Regions from separate parts of the Paenibacillus sp. J22R160 genome, predicted to be linked through region 2. Evidence: riboswitches for the same ligand, from Rfam matches in the RefSeq annotation. Region 2 holds a riboswitch; each other region holds the start of a gene.

Region 1 (4,210 bases), on a different contig from region 2:
GAAAGAAACGCCGCTCATGGAGAAGTACGGCAAAATGATCAAAGAGAACGAAGCCATCGCGGTCAACAACCCGACGAATCCGCTCGTTTCCGAGACGCAAACGACCAAAGGCAGCGAGCTGAAGCCGATCATTGACGATGCCCGGACGAAATATATCCTGGGTAAAATTGATGAGGCAGGCTGGAAGCAAGCGATTGAGCAGTGGAGAAAAGCCGGCGGCGATAAAGTGATTGAGGAGTTCAGCGCGCAATATGCGAAGAGCGGCAAGTAAGGCAGGAAAATAGTAGAGGCGGCCATGAAGGTAGAGGATTCTACTTTTCTTGGTCGCCTCTTTGCGTGTGGCATGTTAGTTCCATCCTTTAGCAACAATGGGTTTCTTCTTGGTTTTCTTGAACAATCTATAAAATAAGCCGAGTTCCTTTTTCCGTTTGAGAGTGAGTTTAATACCTTCAATCAGCAGCATTGATCTAAGCTCGTCGCGGCGATTCAAAGTATGCAATCTTTTGATAAATAGCTTGTCCATGCGAACATCCCTCCCATTCATCTATCTTCATTATAAAAGGGATTTGCGAATTTAGTTGTCGCATTGTAGAGATAGTTTGCACTTGTTTTGTCGAAAATGGAGCGGGTTGGTCTCGATTTCCTCCAAGTCCCTATAGGCAGATGAATAACTGTGCAGTATCATCTAACGTAGGGTGATTTCATATGTTCATTTCTCCTATGCTTTTGCAAGACGCCAAAGATAATAGACCGTATAACAGTAAACATCATGTTGCAGAAGTTAAACTAGATGGTCTTAGGTGTATTCTTTCAAATATGGACAAACTATATGTATATACGAAAGACAATCAATTGGTTACTCACAAATTTCCTGAGCTATTCCAATGTCCGATTCCTGAGGGAACGATACTTGACGGTGAATTGGTCATTCTGGATGATCAAGGTAAACCGGATTTTGAAGCGATGTCAGCTAGATTTTTAACTCCGACGGATTTATCGCCTGTTGTATTTTGCGCATTTGACATTTTAAAATACAAGGGGATTGATGTCACCGAATTGCCCTTGCTTAAACGTAAGGAGCTGTTAGATCAGGCTTTTATTGAGAATGATAGGTACAAAAAAGTGAAGGTTTACGAAGGTAAAGCGGTGGATTATTTTGAGAAAATCCGGCAGGATGGGCTTGAGGGCATCATTTTGAAGTCTAAAAAAGAAAATTTTAAGTACGAAAGCAACAAACGCTCCAGGCAATGGCAAAAAGTGATTAACTGGACTTATATTGATGTCTACATTTCTGGTTATAGGAAAAATAACTTTGCTCTACTTGCCTCTATTGACTCTGCGAATGGATTGAAAATTCCTGTCGGGGTGATTGAGACAGGGGTAACACCTCTGCATCAGAAGGCGCTAGACGGCGTGAAGCATCGCTTAGTTTTCAAAGAAGACAACCATTTCGCCTATATGGAACCGCGGCTGATGGCCAAGGTTAAGACGAAAAACTGGACGAGAAACGGAAGGCTTCGATCGCCGGTTTTTATGGAATTTGTGATTTGAGAAAAACAAAAAAGACTGGATCACCAAGGAGGAAGTGGTGGTGCAGTCTTTTTGATCTGTACATGCGGTTACTTACATGCGTCTAAAGTTGCCGTTGCTGCTGCCGCTTAGCTGTTGCTCAGCGATTTGAATCAATCTTCTCGTAATATGTCCGCCGATTGCCCCAGTATCGCGAGTAGCCATGTACCCATAATATCCGTCCTGAGGAATCTGAATACCTAGTTCCTGAGCGACCTCGTATTTCATTTGCTCAAGAGCTGATTTTGCTTGTTGCACAAGTATGGAATTGCTTCTACTGCTAGCCATCTGGATTCACTCCTTTATTTGGTGTATGAGTATTTTGTGGAAGTTATGGTTTTTTATTCATGTATTTGGAAAATATTTTCGAAGTGCTTTGAATGCGCTTTCAAAAAGTGTTGGAAAATTTTGAGTCATGTTTTCAGTAAAACCCCGTGTTACAATCGGAAAGATCGATTATGGATCAAAAACTTAGAAGGCCGAAGCTTCTCAGGAAGCACGGGGGACCCATCCTTTGGGGTGAAGCCGCTATCTAAGCGGCCGGGTGATTACTCTTTGACCCGAATCCGACAGCTAACCTCGCAGGCCGCAAAAAGGAGAGATTTCTATGTTGAAACGTTACAAAAAGCTAGTCGTTACCGGTGCTATTGGACTTAGTGTCCTTATGAGCTCAAGCGCAGCCATGGCCGCGTCCGCCACGCACACGGTGTCAGGCAACGACACCATGTGGTTAATCTCCAAGAAGTATGGCGTGAGCCTCACTTCCCTCATTCAGGCCAACCCTCAGGTTGCCAACCCGAATGTGATCTGGTCAGGGATGAAGTTGAACATTCCGGGCAGCACGGGTACAACCGGCGGTACGCAAACACCAGCCCCTGCTACTCCAGCTACACCTGCGCCAGCGCAGTCGGCTTATGCCAGCCAAGTCGTTACTTTAGTTAACCAGGAACGGGTAAAAGCTGGGCTAAAAGCGCTAACTAGCGATAGCGCACTCACAGCTATGGCATTGGACAAAGCCAAGGATATGTACAACAACGGCTATTTTGATCATACGTCGCCGACCTATGGGTCACCTTTTGATATGATGAGCACTTATGGCATTCGTTATTCCTATGCAGGTGAGAACATTGCCAAAGGACAGCCTACGCCTGAAGCCGTCATGAAAGCGTGGATGAACAGCACAGGCCACCGTCAAAATATTTTGAGCCCTAACTTCACTAAGATTGGCGTTGCCTATTATAACGGAGAATGGGTGCAAGAATTCATCAGCAATTAATCCAAAGCAGCCCTTGAGATTTCCCGGATGGGAATTCCCAAGGGTTTTATTTATTTTTTCCACTTAGCAACTCCCCACATCACAAGCGGCAGACCGATCGCATGGACAGGCAAGAAATAAGGGATCGCGATTTTTTGCGGAAAAAGCACGGAACTATCGATAAAGTCCCGCGGGATCAAAGCTAGCAGTAAGATAACAGGCGCTACGAACCAAATTATGCGTCGCCATTTTTTAAGACCAAAGCTTTGAGCTGTTCCATACGTGCAGACGAAAAAGTAGAGAGATACTTTGGTGAACACACTAATAATCCAAATGGCGACAACAAAGGAGTCGAGGTTTTGGAAAAAGTCGTAGTAGGTAATATAACGAACCAAATTAAAGTAAGGATAGGTTTGGCCCGAAGCGGAGAGGTGTCCAAACACGGAAACGATTAAGAAAGTCGAAATGCTTGTTAACAAACCTGCAGCAGCCACCCCAAGAATGGCCGGTTTCACCCCTGTTTGGGGCTTAGAAAGAAAACCCATGATGACGAGCAGCAGGATACAATCCCCAAGAAACGTTGAGGTCGGCAGTGCTCCCTTCAAGATTGTCATCGCACCGGTATCCACATAGAAGGGAAGGATATTGTTGATGTGGATATTTTTTAGGCTGAGCAGAAGAGGAATTGCAATCCCAAACAGGGTGAAGGGACCTAGGATCTCGCAGCATCTGGCAATAACCTCTATCCCTGAGAAAGTTACATAGATCGCAACGAGGAGCATACCCAGAATCGGGACAAGGATGGGGGTTCTCGGCAGAATAGTCGCGACGATGAACTCTGAGTATTGCCTAAGTATAATCGCAAGCACACTGTACCAGTAGATGAAATACACCACGATGACCATATTGCCGACGTATCGACCCAATAACCTCTTGGAAAATTCAATCATGGTTTGCCCTGGATGAGACAGGCTCAACCGAGTACAAATAAATGCGACGCCTACACCTATCCCGGTTGCACAAACCGTTGAAAGCCAAGCGTCTTGCTTCGCAGTTTGGATAGCTGGATTAATGGTCAGTAAAATGGTCATCCCCAGCTGCATGATCAATATCATCCAGAATAATTGTTTCCCGCCGATCTGCATGTCCACAAAAGCTCCTTTAACGATCTAAGAGTTTACCGAGAGGGTGGAAAATTGCATTCACCAGCTGCGTCGGACCTGGCATGCTTGGATTCATGACCAATATGATCGCTAGAATCCAGCATAGGGCCAAGATGGAGAGATAAGCCGCTTTCTCTTTGTTTGGCGCGTTTTTCAGGCGAAACCACTGAAAGAGAGTGATGAGTAAGCATGCGGCCATGCACATGGGAATGTCTTTGGATGT
Region 2 (4,210 bases):
GGCTGCGCTGCGCCAAGGAACAAACGCATGATGAGCTCATCACGCATGAGTATTGGCTTGCCGACGGTTCCAGATTTGCCTATGTTTATCGGCATAAGGACGATCTCTATCATGAAAGCATCCGCTTCATGGACTCGGAGACGTTAGCGGAAGAAGTCTGGATGAACTGCTCCAAGTACTGCCACTTTATTTCGAATGCCAATCACACGAAGATCGTAGGGGACGGGCAACTGCCTGAGCAGCATTTCATTTATTTAGTGGATGTAGAGTTGAGGCAAGAAGAGCGACTATGCTCCCATGGAACTAGCTGGAAGTCTTACGGCAACACACAGGATGCCCACCCGCATCCGGCTTTCTCGCCTGATGGCTCGTTTATTATATTTACCTCTGATATGGAGGGAGTTCCTTGTATTTATAAAGTGGATTTGTGAAAAGTAGCTCTAGGCAGCCGGTAACTTAGTTCGGCTGCCTCACATTTATATTTGACATTAGTTTGACGTCAAACTATAATGTAGATATGAAACCTAGAGATGCTGTATCACTCCTATCCAAAATTAGAGAAAAGACGAATCGGTTTATTATATCCGAGATGGCGAAATACGGGGTCGATGATATTGCGATTTCACATGGTGATATTATCTTTGCTCTATTCAAGACGCCAAGATTGACTATGGCGGAGATTGCCAAGAAAATTGATAAAGATAAGTCTACAGTGACTGCGCTTGTTGACAAATTGGTCCGTCTCGGTTACACGATTAAGGAAAGGGACACCGTAGATACAAGAGTTGTCTATGTTTCCTTAACGCCAAAGGGGGAGGAACTGAAACCTGTATTTGAATCCATTTCACAAGACATGCTAAACGTTTTTTATGGTGAGATTACGGATAAAGAAAAAGAGGAATTGCTAAGAATTCTAATGAAAATATATCACAACTTCTAATTTTTTTTGGATAAATAGTTTGACGTCAAACTATAAGGCGAGAGGAGCTTTTTATGAAAGACTATACGAAAGATTTGCCTGACCACATGGTGAAATATATCGGAGAAAATGATCTCTACTTAGAAATATTCGAAGGTGAGGGCCTTCCGGAGAAAGCTACCAAAAGACCTCCGCTTTTATTTGTACACGGTGCCTACACGGGAAGTTGGATGTGGAGCAAATACATCCCTCACTTTATAAGCGAAGGGTGGAAATGCTATGTTATGAACTTGAGAGGTCATTACAAAAGCAGAGTGTTTGATTTGACAAATGTCTCCTTCGAGGATTATTTGGAGGATATGAAAGAGGTTCTGGCTGAGATTAGTGTTCCACCGATTCTCATAGGATTTAGTATGGGTGGCATATTAAGCCAAAAGCTGGCTGAAACCATCAAACTAGCAGGCTTGGTGGTCATCGATACAAGTATAAGCAAGGAAGTATATGAATCTGTACCCTATAAACATATGCCTCAGATGACACCGGGAATCTTAATGCCTGCGCCAACCCGAGAAGAGAATACTAGTATAGATGAATCGGCAGATGATGTTGATTTTCAGAGAAAATATGTAACTATGGAGTCGTCAAAAGCATTTAGCGCTTTTTATTTTTCATTGGAAGCAAACGGTGGGATCTCGGTAGACAGCAGTTTGATGGCCAGCCCAGCCTTGGTGATCAAAGCAGTAAATTGTGAGGAGGATGATGAGCGAGGAAAGGTGACAGCAGCACATCTCCATGCGGAATATACAGGGCTTTGGAATACGACACACACCGGCCTGCTTGTTGGGCAAAGATATAAGGAGGTAGTAGATCGAATAATGATATGGTTAAAAGGGATACATGACTAATGACATAGCATATATAAGAAAATATTACTATTGCTTCTCTTGTAACATTGGAGTAAATTGATAAAATACGCTTAATTCTTTAGATTAAAGAAGCGGGGGAACCAAGTTCTCTGGGGTGAGTACACTTTCATAGTGTTAGGGTTAACTTTCAACCCGAATCCGTCAGCTAACTTCGTCAGCGTAGAAAGAAAAGAATAGAAACATTCATTGGAACCCTGTTACTTGTGGTTCTATTCCCTCGCTTCCTTTTTCTCTTCTAGAGAAAATAGGAGGAACTAGACATGCTGCTTACGAGAGTGACCAAAGGATTGAAGAATCTTTTTCAAGTGAAAAGATCCAATGATTCTGTACAACGTCAACATGAAATTCTTCATTTAAAAAGACGGTTGGAAGAGCTCAATATTCATTTTCCGAATTTGACTTGCCAGCCATCAGGCGTCGAAACACAGACTTTAATGGAAATTTGCAGAACGGTAGCTCAAAACAACGAACTGCTTAACCAACTAAGTTCAGAAAAGGAAGCAGCGGTTGAACCATCACTAGCCAATCGCGTCGGCACCTCTCCCCAAATTTTGGAGGATCATCACAACTTTATCGTTACCATGGCACATATCCTCAGTGGCCCGTATCCATGCCTAAGAGAGTACATCAGCAGCAGTACTATTTAAGTATTATCAACAATAGAAGGGAGCTTGCCCGGCGGCAGCTCCTTTTTCGTTTATTTAAGTAAAGGAACCCCAAGCATATATACGGCCAAAGAACCGCTTGATAAGCTCGGAAACTTGTTGGCTTTGCTCTTCCAAAACAAAATGCCCCCCGCATAAAAAATGAGTTTCCACACACTTGGATAGTTCTCCAAAGGTAAGGGCCCCTTTTAACGTAAATATAAAATCATTTTTGCCCCAGGTTACCAGCGTAGGAGGTTGATAGGTTCGCAGGTAATGCTGCCAAACAGGGTATTCTTCCACATTCTTGCGATAATCGTAGCCCAGTTCCAACTGAATTTGGCCATTACCCGGGCGATCTAAGAATAATTGGTCCATTAAATAACCATCGGGGCTAATTAGATAGGGCTGACACACGCCTGTTAAATACTGCATTTTCGTAAAATCAAAAGTTGTTAGCTTGGCAAAGGCCGCTTCGGTTGCAGGATTACGATCTGCCCAAAGTGCTTTGAAGAGATCGAACGGTTTCCCTAATCCGTTTGCACTAATCACGGCATTCTGAATAACGAACCCAAGAATGCGTTGCGGATTGCGAACAGCCAATCTGAATCCGATAGGCCCTCCATAATCGTGGGCGTACAACATATAATGAGAAATACACAGATTATTAATAAGCTTTTCAATCATAATAGATAGATTCTCGAAAGTGTAAGAAAATTCTTCAACGGAAGGCATACTGCTATTTCCAAATCCTAGATAGTCAGGAGCAATGACATGAAATCGGTCTGCCAGTAAAGGAATTAAATCCCTGAACATATGGGAGGAGCTTGGAAAACCATGAAGAAGGATGATTGTTGGATTGTACGGACTTCCGGCTTGGCGAAAAAATAGTTCCCAGCCATCGATCTTCATTTTTTTATAATGAACCATAATTTCAACTTCCTCTCTAGCGAGCTCATACTATTCCCTAACAAAAATATGTGAATATGAGGTATTTAAGTACTTAGGAGCTAGAGGACGTGGTACAATTTAATCTAAGGTAGTTAATTAGTTTTCACCTTCATTCAACCGGTATACATCCAATTGAAAGGGAGAGGCCAGCCATGAAACAAGAACTACTAAATGAGCAATCGAGAAACCAAACTTCCAGTACGCCCATCATTACCGAACTAAAAGTTATTCCAGTTGCAGGACACGATAGTATGCTCTTCAATCTTAGTGGTGCTCATGCTCCATTCTTTACACGAAATATCGTCATTCTCAAAGACAATGCAGGTCATACTGGCGTTGGCGAAGTACCAGGCGGCGAGAATATTCGTAAAACGCTTGAAGACGCGGGCCCATTGCTTATCGGTCAATCGATCGGTCAATACAATAACATTCTTACTAAGGTTCGCAAGCAATTCGCAGAACGGGATATGGGAGGGCGCGGTTTGCAGACTTTCGATCTTCGTATCACGATACACGCTGTTACGGCATTGGAAGCTGCACTTCTTGATCTCTTAGGTAAATTCCTTGATGTTCCCATTGCTGCACTCTTGGGAGAAGGTCAACAGCGGGATAAAGTAGAGATGTTAGGTTACTTGTTCTATATAGGTGATCGGAGAAGAACAAATCTACCTTACCTGGGCGCAGAGGATGCTGAGGATGATTGGTTTCGACTGCGTCATGAGGAAGCGCTTACACCTGGGGCTGTCGTGAAACTCGCCGAAGCAGCTCAT
Region 3 (4,210 bases), on a different contig from region 2:
CGGAGCGAAACCGAATTTACCTGTCGAGTCCAGCTACATTACTTCTCCGGATGCCCTGCGGCAAAATGCTTGGGCCTATACCGGACATGATCAATACGCAGAAAATGTGTATACAAGAGGCAAACTTGTGCTGAAAGCGATTGAGAAGCAGGTCGGCATCAAGACCATGGATCGAATCATGCGCACCTATTTTCAAAAGTGGCAATTCAAGCATCCTTCCACCAAAGACTTTCAAAACGTTGTCGAGGATGTATCCAAAATGAAGTGGGACGACTTCTTCAATGAATATGTTTACGGCTCGAAGATGATTGATTACTCGATTGAGAGCATCCATGTGAAAGCTGCAGGCAGCAAAGGTGCTGGCCCTTACGAGAGCACGATCCTCATCTCCAAGCGCGGCGGAAATTCGCCTGAGGTGCCGATCCAGTTTCATTTCGCTGATGGCACGGTGCTCGACAAAACATGGGACGGCAAAGAGAGCAGCATTGAATACAAACTAACCCATACGACGCCTGTAGACTGGGTTCGCATCGATCCGAGCTACTCGCTCATTCTTGAGAACAAGCATATTAATAACTACATGCAAGCAGAAGTAGATACCAAGTGGAAGCTCCGCCTAAATCTTGGCATTGTTCAATTCCTGCAAGCTATTTTCGGGTGGGTGGCCTGGTAGGCGCCCACTCTACAAGGCAAGTTTGCCTTCAGCAAACAACGCTTAGGAGGGACACCCGTGACAACTTATCTTAAATCCGGCTTCAGGGCGGCTCTACGGCAACCCTTCGCCACGATTGTCATATTCATGTACCAAATGTGTTGGGGTATGCTGCTTTATAAGCTTGTACAAGGGGTGCTAGTCCCTCTCATGCACCGCTTTCCCGGCGGTGACCAGCCGAAGGAAGCCCTCCAGCTTTTTCTAGCCGAAAGTCAGTTCCAGTTATTCAAAACGGATCTTAGCCATTCCTACTTGTTGTGGCTGGCTGCCTTGCTCCTAGCTCGCATGCTGCTCACCCCTATGCTGAACAGCGGCGTCTACTATTCGCTCACACACTCTGATCAAAATGCCGGCTATCGCTTCGTCCGCGGCATCAAGGAACTCACGCTCCCCTTCTTCGCCGCATATATGATCCGAATCGTCTTGTCACTGCTGCCTCTCATCTGGGTGCTGCCCAAAGCGCAGAAGGTGCTCGCTCACAGCACATCTTATGAACAAGCCTCTCTCGACTTATTGCCTTGGTTAATCGGTATGCTGGTATATGGATTCTTGCTGCATCTGCTTTTTATGTACGTGCAGTTCGCCATTGCTGCGCAGCTCGGCATTCTATCCACGGTGATAACGTTCATGCGGTATTCGCTTCCGATTATCGGCCTTTCCCTAATACTTGTCCTCAGTTCAGGACTTTTGGCAGGGATTACAGTCACAACGACCTATATCTGGGCAGGTCTGGTAGCGCTAATCATTTATCAGCTTTTCCCGCTCTTCCATATTTTCATGCAAATGTGGTCCATCACCTCCCAATTTCAGCTTCTTTCCGCCAAAATGGGACGATAAAAAATAATAAATTAAACCAAAAATGGTTTAGAATTGTTCAATCCCCTTGCAAAAGGGGGTTTTTTTGTCTGTAAAGCGAACCTTTACACATTTTTTCAGACCATATTGCACGAAAAAGGAGGAATTTCGATGTTTATGACGAATTAAGTAACTAGCCTTAAAAAACCAAATATTTCATGCCGAATTCCTCATTTCTTGGGGAAACGGGGGAACCACTCCGGGTGAATTGATCTTGCAAGACAGGGATCATAGGGAACCTTCAACCGAACCCTCCAGCTAACCTCGTAGGCACCGGAAGGAGACAAGCAGTTGAAAAAGGTTGTTGCTCTTTTTTTTAGTCTTGTTTTGTTTTTGAGTGTAGCTTTAGGGAGTGTGTCTGCAGCAGAATCCACATTGGACACAACGGTTAACGAATTGATCGGAACACCGTACCGCGATGCGGGAACGACAACAAGAGGCTTTGATTGCTCTGGTTTCACCGCGTACGTGTTCAATAAATTCGGCATTGACCTTCCTCATAGTTCAGCAGCTCAAAATAAAGAGGGCTACTGGATCGACAAAAGTGATCTTCGTAAAGGTGATCTTGTGTTCTTCGACACAGGGGGCAAAGGCGTTTCTCACGTTGGCATCTACCTTGGAAACGGTGAATTCATTCACTCTGCTTCCAATGAAGGCATTGTGATCAACAAGCTCAGCCAATCCTACTATGCGAAAAGGTATGTATCCGCTAGACGTGTTCTGTGGGATGATATCTACAATCAACTAACTGCTGAATCCAAGTAATTTTCTTGTTCATCATGAATAAAGCCCAGACCAGCGTTAGCTCGAATGAGCCCGCTTTTCAGGGCTTTTATTCATTTCTTGTGGTAACAAATTTGTCAGAAGTCCTACGGCTTCGAGAAAGGACACGAATCATGTCGCTAACAAGCGGAAACGACAAACCGCCATTCCCTGGTATTATTCAGTCCCTTGAGGAGTTAAGGCCCCGTGTTGGTGAACCACACGCTGCCGTCCAGAATAAAGTCATCTCCAGCATCGACGATCATATACGCGCTTTTTTGGCTAAATCCCCTTTATTTTTCTTATCCACATCAAATAAAGAGGGTCTTTGCGATGTCTCTCCGCGCGGCGACCATCCGGGCTTCGTCCGTGTTCTGGATGATCAGCGTCTGATCTATCCAGAACGGCTTGGGAATCGCCGCATCGACTCTATGCAAAATTTGCTCGACAATCCCCAAGTCGGCATGGTGTTCGTCATCCCCGGCGTCGAAACCGTGCTGCGGATTAACGGGCGCGCTTGGCTGACGCAGGATGAGCAGCTGCTGGAAAGTATGCAGCTTGGCGGCAAGCTCCCTGTTGTCGCGGTTGGCGTTGAAGTGCAGGAATGCTTCGTTCACTGCAGCCGCGCCCTCAAGCTATCCAAGGTTTGGGAGCAAGACGCTTGGCTGCCAGCGCAGGAGCACCCGGACAGCATGGCCATGTTCCGTGCTCACGTCGCTCGGAATGGCATCGAGCTGAAGGAATAGGGCAAGTATCACCCTTATTCCAAAAGGTGTAACTTGACATAGCATGTAAGACGTCCTATAATGACGGCATCATGTTTCTAGGGTTCCGTGGCGCTGCAGCGTCAGTCTGGTCCGAGAGAAAACACACAGCGGATACGCTGTGATCACGGAGGGGAAAAAGCCCGGGAGTCTTATCGCGCAGCGATATTGCTTCCAGGCTTTTTCTTTTTTGCCGCGATCTAAGGGCATATTCGTTTACTTTTTAAAGGAGTGATTCAAGATGGCATGGTTATATCTCGTCATTGCAGGTGTTTTTGAAGTCGTTTGGGCGATCTCATTGAAGTTTTCTAATGGTTTTACACGACTGATTCCATCCAGCATCACCATTGTCGGCATGATCATCAGCTTTTATTTTCTGGCAGCAGCTACGAAAACTCTTCCCATCGGCACAGCCTACGCGGCTTTGACGGGGATTGGCGCTGTAGGTGCGATTATTATCGGCACCCTATTTCTGAATGAGCCTGTTAGTTTACTGCGTATCCTATTCATGATCCTCATTCTCGTCGGCGTTCTCGGCCTTAAGTTCACATCCGGACATTAAGCCTACCGTTTGTCACTTCACTTTGGCCGAAGATTTCCTAAGCCACTATGTAACTAACATACCAGAAAGAGCTGCCAACAAATATGCGCAGATTCTCCGACAGCGGCTTAAAGATTTCATTCAACTCTTCGTACGAATAGTAGTTTTTAATAATTTCATGCTTGGAGCCATCGGCCAGCTCCCTTCTTTTGTACGTATCTTCGCTATGTTCACTCGTAATCAGCTCGCCGCCTCTTCCCGGCACGTACACATTATCCGCCATAAAAACGCAGGCCCCTCGTCCAAGCCGCTCGTGGAATCCTTGCAGAAAGGAATCCAGGCGATTTTTCGGAATATGCGAAAACCAGAAGTTGGCGAGACCGTAGTCAAAGTCCCCTTTTACCTCAGATAGCCGGTAGGCGTCCCCTTCCACGAACGAAGTATTATGAAGCGGCCAGGACTTAGATTCAGCAATTCGCAGCACCTCTGGTCGAACGTCCACACCAACGATGTGTTTGGCCGTTTCCGCCATGAACTGTGTCCAATATCCAGTACCGCAAGCCACCTCCAGAACAC
Region 4 (4,210 bases), on a different contig from region 2:
GACTTGGATTTGACCAAAGGTGACAGAAGCTCCTACTGAAACGCCAATATCATCTGGTACCTTTATATCAACATCGCCTATCACACCTTGCAGGATAAGCGTCGTTTCCTTTTGCTCCAAAATGGCCAGCGAGAGATCGATATAGGTCTCGCCAATAATATACCACGTTGAACTATTGCGCATGATCCAAGGCTCACGTCCCAGACGGACGCTATCCATCAGCTTCTGCTTCTGAATATAGGTGTCATCTTTATGCACCTGCTTAGAACGGATGAAAAAGAACCCTAGTGAAATCAAAACAATAGCGAAAACAATCGTAACATGATCGCCAAACAGAATGACTGCTCCCACTCCGATGAGCACAAAACCTTTGCGGTCTTTGCGGGAACGGACTCGATGAATGCCCAGCAAGACGAGGATAATCGCAAGAATGGGGAAAAAGCCTATCGTATGATCCAGAAGCAAAAAAAGACCGGCGCCAATCAGCACTAGGGCTGTATTCCGGTTGCGGTTGTTTTTGGTTTCTTCGCCCATCTCTGCACCTCCTCTGGCTGCCGATTAATTCGTTCATTATAGATTCCTAGCATACCATAAGAATGGACAGCCTCCAAGATGCAAATCCTTGCCCAGCAAGGATCTGATAAGAGGAATGGAGGCCGGAACTCGGCTGCGCCGCATGCTTTGCGCGGCGCAGTACAATCACGCGAGGCTTATTTCTTGTCGCGCCAATCCTGCTGAAGCTTGCGCAGCTCCTGCTGGAGGTTGCTGCCAGCCTCCTTCAGCGTCTCTCGCGACACGCGCCCCGCCACGCGCAGGCCCTGCAGCGCTTCCCGGCCGAGCTCGCGGCCGGTCGCTTCCAGCTCGCGCAATGCCTCGCGAGCTTCTTCCTTGGACAGCCCGCTGCGCGGCTGTCCAGCGCCTGCTGCGCGGCCGGCACGCTGCGCCGCCAGCTCATCTGCGAGCGCCAGGCAGACGTCCTGGCTGCTCGCGTACTGCGCGCGGTACTGCTCGCAGGCAGCTTCCAAGCGCAGCTTCTCTTGCAGCGCTAGACGCGCCAGCTCTTCGTCGCCAGCGCGCATGGCCAGCTCGGCCTGCTCGGCACGCAGCTGTGCCATCTCCTCCGCGTCGACGCTTAGCTTGCGCAGCTCTATCGTTCGCTGCAGCGCCTCCTCGTAGCGCTCCTCCAGCTCGGCGATGCCCGGCGATCCTCCGGAGCGTCCGGAGTCGGAGTGGCAACCTCCCCGTTCATGCAGGTCCAGCTTGCTTGCTGCTTCCTGCCAGGCCATATCCGCCATTTTACCAATACGATGAAATACGCTCATTATCCCACACCCCCTAAGTTCCTATTGATTAAAGTTTGAACTCCGCCGAATCGTTTTGCTTCTTCAGCATGCGATAGCCGTAATAGATTAACCACACAGCAAACACAATCGCGAGGAATCCAGATAATTTTGTAATTAAAATCAAAGCGCCAACTCCAAAAATAACCCATCCAATCTTCTTTCCATTAGTAATCCCGACATAACCAAGCCCCACCATCACCACAGGAATCAACAATCCCATTACATGAAAATGCATACCAACTTGATGCATACAAATGAGGAAGCCTACTGCTATTAGAATGAATGCCCAGCTTTTCGATCGATTCATACTCATAATTGCAACCGCCCTTCGCGTAATCTTCATGCTACTATCGTAGCCGAAATGCAAACATGTCAAAACGGACTCCCGACTGTTTTTGTACCTAGACCTAAGTCCAGTACGCACTAAGACCTGTAACCATATTTTGGGTGTTGTTTCTCTTATTCTATCAATGATAAAATATTTAAAGCCGAGTCCGGTGCACAGACAAAGTGCCGGTACGGGGGACGATTTACATGGGGTGAATATTTGCTCTGTACGCAGAGCAGACTAGGGAGAACCTTCTTCCCGAACCCGTCAACTAACCTCGGAGGCTCATTTGAAGGAGGATTTCCAATTGAATTTGTTTACAAAAGGGTTAACATGCCTTGCTGTGTCCGCCACAGTTTTGGCAGGGGGCTTTTTTTCCCTATTTTCGGGACATGCTTACGCAGCCGCGAGTATGGACGTGAAAGTTCAAGTCAATGATGACCTGGTTCAATTTCCGGATGCACAACCTTATTTGGATGACAACCATGCAACACAAGTACCGATCCGTTTCGTAACAGAGAAGCTGGGTTATGACGTACAATGGCAAAAGGAAGGCGACGAAATCAAAGTCACCCTTAACAACGACAAGCATTCTATTTCCTTAGTGTCAGGTCAAAAAGAGGCCGAAATCGATAGCACGCGTGTCGAGATGGACACACATGCCGAGTTCCAAAACGGGCGTGTATACGTGCCACTTCGCTTTCTAAGCAATGCTTCCGACATCCCCGTTCAATGGGACGCAAGCAGCAAACTAGCGATTCTAAGTAAAGATGGCCATCAACACGCACCTGATTATGAATTATTTGAGTCAACAGCCTACTCGGCAGATCCATCTGAAAATGGCGGATTTGGTGCTTTGGATTATATGGGTAATCCATTAGGAATCGGAACCGTTGCTGTAGATCCATCTGTTATTCCACTTGGATCTAAGCTCTATATAGAAGGTTATGATTTCAACGGCCTGCCGAAAGGCGGCATGTATGCTTATGCAACGGATACTGGCGGATCAATCAAAGGTAAACGCGTTGATATTTTTGTTCCAGGCTCCAAGCAATCTTTACGCAAATTCGGCTTCCAAACTGTTAAGGTGTACAAACTAAACCCGTGATGATCACGGGTTTTTTAATTTTGGCGAACATACGGCTACTGAGAGCCTCACATAAACTGCCCTGCAACTCCGGGCTCTCCAAATCTACTTGATCGAATCGCCTCAAAGGAACTGGAGTCCGCTATTGGAGGAAAATTGAGCATTTCTCTTTCGGAACGGAGCTACCGGCTCTTATTTGCCATCAATGATGTAATTTTCAGGTGAAATCGGCAAAATAGCGAACTGTAGTTTCCCTTACATGTCAAAACCATCCTTTTCCGAGAGATAGCGGACTGTAGTTCCCTCCAAATAAAAAATCAGCCCCGGAACACCGGGACTGATTCATCTAAAAGAAATCCGCCAAATACGTCGTCCGCTGCGGAATAGCTGCTTCCAACCTCGTAACTAGCTCCTTCGAGCCTTGAAGCCGCTCAATTCTAGCCATAAAGCCCGCTTTTTGATAACTCATAAATAAGGCTGTCAGCGTTTGTATACTACAGGTCAGTAGCTGGTCATCAGCTAGTTGCTCACCCTCAGCTAACTTGGTTACCTGCGCTTTTTCCCCGTTGTCTGTAAATTGTAATTTGAAAATGCCGTCGTTCCAATCAGCATGCGGGTCAGAAATCCTCAAATAGATCGGTTCAACTTCCTTGCGCAGTTCAAACCTATATTGCTTAAGGAAAGCTTCAACATCTACAATACGCGCTGAAAAGTATGTTATTTTCTCTTGCTTAAACTTAGGGTCATGAACTAAGAAAGTCAGTTGATCATCGATTGGCGCTTTAACCTCCACCTTGGAGATCATTGAATCATGATCCGCTATGAACTTCCATAACCCACGTCTTGTTTCTTCATCTAAAAACACCATCTCATGAATGATTGCCGTAAACTCTTTCACTTGATAAAAAACATACCCCGTCCGTTCGCCCTGCGCATTTTCATAGAGGGCTACCATACCTTTTTTGTTTCTAAAATATTTGTTGTTCCACCAATTAGCGTCCCGCTTCAACATGCCATTGAATTGCTGGGCATATTGCTCATAAATAGGATTCAATAACTCCCATTCCTTCGTCACACGAACGATAGAACTGCCTTCCGAGGCATGAAATTTAGGAAGCTTATCCCCAGGAATTTCATATTTCAGGTAATCAATATACGTCTCCCAGCCATATTTCCGATAAAATTCAAACTTAAATGGGGATAGAAAGGAAAGCGTCTGCCCTTGCTCCTTCATGACCTTGAGTGCTTGAAGGATCAGCTTCGCGACCATCCCATTACGCCTGTACTCCGGCCACGTCGCTACTCCCGCAATTCCGCCCATGGCAAAACGCTCGCCATTGAGCCACGTATGAAATGGATTAATTTGAAGCTTCGCTGCTAGCTTACCCTGAACAAAATAGCCCCAAATTTGCTTTGGATCTGTCCAATTACCCCGCTCTTCCTGCTCCTCTG

Evidence for each region. Region 2 has a riboswitch for cyclic di-AMP ahead of AC58UW_RS06275 (hypothetical protein). Riboswitches for the same ligand answer to the same signal wherever they lie in the genome.
Region 1: linked by a shared signal. The riboswitch ahead of AC58UW_RS10280 (CAP domain-containing protein) and the one ahead of AC58UW_RS06275 (hypothetical protein) in region 2 are both predicted to bind cyclic di-AMP.
Region 3: linked by a shared signal. The riboswitch ahead of AC58UW_RS25600 (C40 family peptidase) and the one ahead of AC58UW_RS06275 (hypothetical protein) in region 2 are both predicted to bind cyclic di-AMP.
Region 4: linked by a shared signal. The riboswitch ahead of AC58UW_RS10435 (stalk domain-containing protein) and the one ahead of AC58UW_RS06275 (hypothetical protein) in region 2 are both predicted to bind cyclic di-AMP.

Annotation. Positions count from the first base shown of each region.
Region 1 covers NZ_JCAUAU010000003.1:702,468-706,677, reverse strand. The annotation lists gene AC58UW_RS10300 (extracellular solute-binding protein) at 1-271, shown strand, start outside; gene AC58UW_RS10295 (hypothetical protein) at 347-523, opposite strand; gene AC58UW_RS10290 (ATP-dependent DNA ligase) at 706-1,551, shown strand; gene AC58UW_RS10285 (alpha/beta-type small acid-soluble spore protein) at 1,624-1,857, opposite strand; cyclic di-AMP (ydaO/yuaA leader) riboswitch at 2,037-2,172, shown strand; gene AC58UW_RS10280 (CAP domain-containing protein) at 2,180-2,845, shown strand; gene AC58UW_RS10275 (GerAB/ArcD/ProY family transporter) at 2,896-3,969, opposite strand; gene AC58UW_RS10270 (hypothetical protein) at 3,986-4,210, opposite strand, start outside; gene AC58UW_RS10265 (Ger(x)C family spore germination protein) at 4,210-4,210, opposite strand, start outside.
Region 2 covers NZ_JCAUAU010000002.1:578,772-582,981, forward strand. The annotation lists gene AC58UW_RS06260 (oligogalacturonate lyase family protein) at 1-431, shown strand, start outside; gene AC58UW_RS06265 (MarR family winged helix-turn-helix transcriptional regulator) at 518-940, shown strand; gene AC58UW_RS06270 (alpha/beta hydrolase) at 1,027-1,824, shown strand; cyclic di-AMP (ydaO/yuaA leader) riboswitch at 1,883-2,021, shown strand; gene AC58UW_RS06275 (hypothetical protein) at 2,106-2,492, shown strand; gene AC58UW_RS06280 (alpha/beta fold hydrolase) at 2,547-3,419, opposite strand; gene gudD (glucarate dehydratase) at 3,593-4,210, shown strand, end outside.
Region 3 covers NZ_JCAUAU010000017.1:108,817-113,026, reverse strand. The annotation lists gene AC58UW_RS25610 (M1 family metallopeptidase) at 1-673, shown strand, start outside; gene AC58UW_RS25605 (hypothetical protein) at 731-1,549, shown strand; cyclic di-AMP (ydaO/yuaA leader) riboswitch at 1,717-1,855, shown strand; gene AC58UW_RS25600 (C40 family peptidase) at 1,859-2,332, shown strand; gene AC58UW_RS25595 (MSMEG_1061 family FMN-dependent PPOX-type flavoprotein) at 2,464-3,075, shown strand; guanidine-I (ykkC/yxkD leader) riboswitch at 3,143-3,245, shown strand; gene AC58UW_RS25590 (DMT family transporter) at 3,335-3,655, shown strand; gene AC58UW_RS25585 (methyltransferase domain-containing protein) at 3,693-4,210, opposite strand, start outside.
Region 4 covers NZ_JCAUAU010000003.1:731,787-735,996, forward strand. The annotation lists gene liaF (cell wall-active antibiotics response protein LiaF) at 1-534, opposite strand, end outside; gene AC58UW_RS10425 (PspA/IM30 family protein) at 711-1,322, opposite strand; gene AC58UW_RS10430 (LiaF transmembrane domain-containing protein) at 1,351-1,650, opposite strand; cyclic di-AMP (ydaO/yuaA leader) riboswitch at 1,820-1,972, shown strand; gene AC58UW_RS10435 (stalk domain-containing protein) at 1,979-2,779, shown strand; gene AC58UW_RS10440 (GNAT family N-acetyltransferase) at 3,105-4,210, opposite strand, start outside.